Regions from separate parts of the Thauera mechernichensis genome, predicted to be linked through region 2. Evidence: predicted binding sites of a transcription regulator. Region 2 holds the regulator's gene; the other holds the start of a gene.
The links. Region 2 encodes LexA, which represses DNA repair genes until DNA is damaged. Its sites were predicted from a motif close to ACTGTATNTANATACAGT; they were not measured.
Positions count from the first base shown of each region.

Region 1: P7F68_RS09235 (error-prone DNA polymerase) is a predicted target of LexA. The motif match lies at 1,011-1,028, and genes of this name have one in related genera.

Region 1 is NZ_JARQZE010000005.1:107,518-109,966, reverse strand. It holds gene P7F68_RS09240 (ABC transporter substrate-binding protein) at 1-862, opposite strand, end outside; gene P7F68_RS09235 (error-prone DNA polymerase) at 1,035-2,449, shown strand, end outside.
Region 2 is NZ_JARQZE010000007.1:125,378-127,826, reverse strand. It holds gene P7F68_RS11755 (Y-family DNA polymerase) at 1-195, opposite strand, end outside; gene imuA (translesion DNA synthesis-associated protein ImuA) at 214-864, opposite strand; gene lexA (transcriptional repressor LexA) at 922-1,530, opposite strand; gene P7F68_RS11740 (zinc-dependent alcohol dehydrogenase family protein) at 1,639-2,449, opposite strand, start outside.

The sequences.
Region 1 (2,449 bases), on a different contig from region 2:
CGCCCTTGAGGATGCGCGCCACCATGTGGCCGGTCTGCACGCCGAGCGCCTTGTAGTCCATGCCATAGGCGGCGACGGCGCCACGCTTGACGCTGTCGGTGTCTGCAGCCACCAGCGGGATGCCGGCATCCATGCCGACCTTGACCAGGGCCTCATAGGCCGACACCACGTTGTTGTCGGTGCTGGTGTAGAACACATCGACCTTGCCGATCAGGCTGCGCGCGGCAGAGCCGACGTCAACCGAACGCGGCGCGGCGGCCTCGACCAGGCTCATGCCGTACTTGGGCAGCAGTTCGCGCATGCGCTCGAGCACCACCACCGAGTTGGCCTCACCCGGGTTGAAGACCATGCCGACACGCTTGGCCTCGGGCGTCACGCGCTTGATCAGCTCGATCTGCTTGTCCAGCTCGAGCGCATCGGACACGCCCGTGACGTTGGTGCCCGATGCGGCCAGCGACGGCACCAGCTTGGCGGCGACCGGGTCGGTCACTGCGGAATACACCAGCGGGATGTTGCGCGTTGCCGCAGCCACGGCCTGGGCCGAAGGCGTGGCGATGGCGACGATGACGTCGACGCGGTCACCGATGAACTTGCGCGCGATCTGCGCCGCCGTGCCGGTGTTGCCCTGCGCGCTCTGGTACTGCCACTTGAGGTTCTTGCCCTCTTCGAAGCCCGCCTCGGCCAGGCCTTGCTTGACGCCGTCGCGCACGGCGTCAAGCGCCGGATGCTCGACGATGGCGGTGATGGCCACCGACTTCTGCTGCGCATGGGCTGGCGTGCCCAGCGCAAAGGCCAGTGCCAGGGCGCCGAACAGTGCGGCGCGGGTCATCTCGAAGCGCATCGAAAACTCCTTGCTGGCCATATCGGCCCGAAAATGATCTGCAGACTCGGCCTGCGACAGCGCCGGCCAAAGCGCGTGAGTGTACCGGGCCCGCCCGGTTTCCGCGACAGCTAAGACGAGGCTGCCAGCGGACGACGCCCTGGGGGCAGGGCACGCGCTTGCGTCTGGAGCTGTATTTTTTTACAGTTCGCATGTGACTCCGCAACATGCCGAACTCCACTGCCTCAGCAATTTCAGCTTCCAGCGCGGCGCCTCGCACCCCGAGGAGCTCGTGGCGCAGGCGGCGGCCTTCGGCTACACCGCCATCGCCCTCACCGACGAATGCTCGCTCGCGGGCGTGGTACGCGCCCACCGTGCGCTGCAAGCCCTGCCTGCCGACGCACGGCCGCAGCTGATCATCGGCAGCGAGCTTCAACTTGCCGACGGCCCCTGCATCGTGCTGCTGGCCGCCACGCGCGCCGGCTATGGCCAGCTGTCTCGCCTCATCACCCAGGCCCGGCGCGCAGCAGACAAGGGGCGCTACCACCTCACCCGCAACATGGTCGAGGCTGCCTGCCGCGAGGGGCTGCAGACCGACTGCCTGGCGCTGCTGGTCGCGCCGGCGGCATTTCCGCCCCGCACCGGCGTTGACGCTGCCAGCACGGCGCTGGCGGCCGATGCCGCGTGGCTGGCGCGCTGCTATCCCGGCCGCAGCTGGCTGACGGTGACGGTGCGGCTCGATGGCCGCGACCGCGCCCGCATCACCCTGCTGCGCCGCATCGCTCGCACCACCGGTGTGTCCGCGGTCGCCGCCAGCGCCGCACTCATGCACGACGCCGCGCGCCGTCCACTGGCCGACGTGATGACCGCGCTGCGCCTGCACTGCAGCGTCGCCGAGGCCGGACTCGCACTCGCCCCCAATGCGGAGCTGCGCCTGCACGATCGCGACACCCTCGCCCGCCGCTACCCCCCCGCTCTGCTCGCCGAGACCCTCGCAGTCGCCGCACGCTGCAGCTTCAGCCTCGACGAACTGCGCTACGCGTACCCGGCCGAACTCGTCCCCGCAGGCGAGACTCCGGCGAGCTGGCTGCGTCGGCTGGTGGAAGGCGGGCTGTGCTGGCGCTACCGCGGACAGGCTGGCCACGCCGTCGCCGAACCCGCGGCGGGCGAGCTGCCACCCGCCGCTGCCGATGACCCTGCCCCACCCCAGGTGCGCCGGCAGATCGAGTACGAGCTCGCCCTCATCGTCGAGCTCGGCTACGAGCCCTACTTCCTCACCGTGCATGACATCGTCCGCTTCGCCCGCAGCGTGGGCATCCTGTGCCAGGGCCGCGGCTCGGCGGCGAATTCGGTGGTGTGCTGGGCACTGGGCATCACCGAGGTCGATCCGACATTGGGCATCATGCTGGTCGAGCGCTTCATCTCGCGCGAGCGCAACGAACCACCCGACATCGACGTCGATTTCGAGCACGACCGCCGCGAGGAGGTCATCCAGTACATCTACCGCAAGTACGGCCGCGAACGCGCAGCGCTGGCTGCCACCGTAATCAGCTACCGGGCACGCAGCGCCCTGCGCGACGTCGGCCGTGCCCTCGACCTGGACGAGGCGCAGATCGAGCGCCTGACGCG
Region 2 (2,449 bases):
GAGCTCGGGCAACAGTGCGCTTGCGCTTGTTGCGTGCTGCCCGGGACGGATGCCGGCTGCCTGCGCGGATGCGCTGGCGGCGATCAGCGGCGCGCCAGGCTTGTCGGCGGTGATGGCGATGGCCGGTACGTCGCGCAGGCCACGGGTGAAGACCTGGAGCGGCAGGTCGGGCAGCAGGATGGCGAGCCAGAGCATGGCGAAAGGCGGAGCCCGTCAGCGGATCGGCAGCAGGAGCGGGCGTGCCAAGGGCGGGCCGCGACGCTTGAGGATATCGACCCGGAGCTGGCCGGCCGCGGGTGTCAGGCACAGGCGCAGCGCCGCAGGCGAGGACTGGCGGGCGGCAGCGAGGGGACGGAACAGGAACAATGGTGTGGCGCCTGCCTCGGCCGCCAGTTGCAGTCGGCGCAGCGCCGTGTTGTCCGGCATGTGCAGCCAGGCGAGCACGGCTGCACAGCTGCCGGAGGCTGCTGCCTGGCGTGCAGCCCATACGGCATCTCTGGCTTGAGGCGGGCGAACCAGCAACAGCCGCGAGAGGGCGACGCCAGCGTCGGCGAGGGCGGGTGCATAGGGTAGCAAGGGCGGGGAGACCAGGGTGATCCAGCGCTCGGCAGGGGCGCCGCCGAGCAGCGGCAGCAGCAGGGATAACTCGCCCACGCCGGGCTGGTCGAGCAGCAGTTCGATCAGCGCGCCAGCCGGCCAGCCACCCCCGGGCAGTTCACGATCGAGCGCGGCGAAACCGCTCGGATGGCAGGTGTCTGCATGGTCGGCAATCCGGCTGGCCTGCCAGACGCTGCCGGCGGGCAGGGCGTCGAGTACGGCCGCCAGCGGCGCAGCAGAGGGGGCGTGGCGCAGGGATGCAGCCATTGGGAGCGATGCGGGCAGGACGGCACGATGAGACTAAAGCCGCTGGGTGACGGGGGCTCAGTGATCCTTGCGGATCAGGCCGACCATGACCCCTTCGATGACGAGTTCGTCGCGCCGGGTGTCCACCACGATGGGTGTGTAATCCGGGTTGGCGGGCAGCAACTCGACCACTGCGCCCTTGCGCTGCAGGGTCTTGACGGTGACGTCATCCTCGACGCGGGCAACGACGATCTGTCCGTTGCGGGCCTCGCTGCTGCGGTGAACGGCGATCAGGTCGCCGTCGAGGATGCCGGCATCACGCATGCTCATGCCACGCACCCTCAGCAGGTAGTCGGCCTTGGGCGAGAACAGGGAGGCGTCGAGCTGATAGCGGGCCTCGACATGCTCGGCGGCAAGGATGGGGCTGCCTGCAGCCACTCGTCCGACCAGTGGCAGGCCGAGTGCTTCGGCCAGGCGGATGCCGCGGGCGCGACCTTCCTCGAGCAGGATTGCGCCTTTGGCGGCCAGTGCGCGCAGGTGGGTTTCGGCCGCGTTGGGCGAGCGAAAGCCGAACGCGGTGCAGACTTCGGCGCGGGTGGGCGGGCGGCCTTCGGACTCGACGGTGCTGCGGATGAAGTCGAGGATTTCCTGCTGGCGTGCGGTAAGGGTTTCGTTGCGGGCAGACATGTCGGCCTCCATGAGCTGGCTGTAATTTTAAACAGTTGTGTGCCAATGGCAAGCATCACGGTCAACCGTGCGCCGACCCGCATCAATCCTGCGGTGTGCGATGTGCGCTCAGGGCACGAGCACGGCTGCGCCCTGAAGCTCGCCACGCCTGAGCCGTTCGAGCGCCAGGTTGGCATCTTCGAGCGCAAAACGGGTGATCTCGGTACGGACAGGTACGCGAGGGGCAAGCGCCAGGAAGGCGTCGCCATCGCTGCGGGTGAGGTTGGCTACCGACACGATGCGGCGCTCGCCCCACAGGATGTCGTAGGGAAAGGACGGAATGTCGCTCATGTGGATGCCCGCGCACACCACCGTGCCGCCCTTGGCCAGCGCACGCAGGGCGGCGGGTACGAGCTCGCCCGCAGGGGCGAAGATCAGCGCTGCATCGAGAGGGTGGGGCGGCTTGTCGGTAGCGCTACCGGCCCATGTCGCGCCGAGATGGTGCGCGAAGGCCTGGCTGGCGGTGTCGCCGACGCGCGTGAAGGCATACACCTCGCGGCCCTGCCAGCGTGCCACCTGGGCGATGATGTGGGCGGCTGCACCGAAGCCGTACAGCCCAATGCGCTGCGCTGCGCCGGCCAGGCCCAGCGCGCGGTAACCGATCAGGCCCGCGCACAGCAGCGGCGCGGCTTCGGCGGCATCGAGCGCATCGTCCAGCGCAAAGCAGTAGCGGGCGTCGGCCACGGTGTATTCGGCATAGCCGCCCTGGATCTGATAGCCGGTGAAACGCGCTTCGTCGCACAGGTTCTCGCGTGCGCTGGTGCAGAAATCGCACCGGCCGCAAGTCCAACCCAGCCAGGGTACGCCGATGCGCTGGCCGGGTGCCAAGCCGCTCACCCCCGTGCCGAGGGCGGCGACTCGTCCGACGATCTCGTGTCCG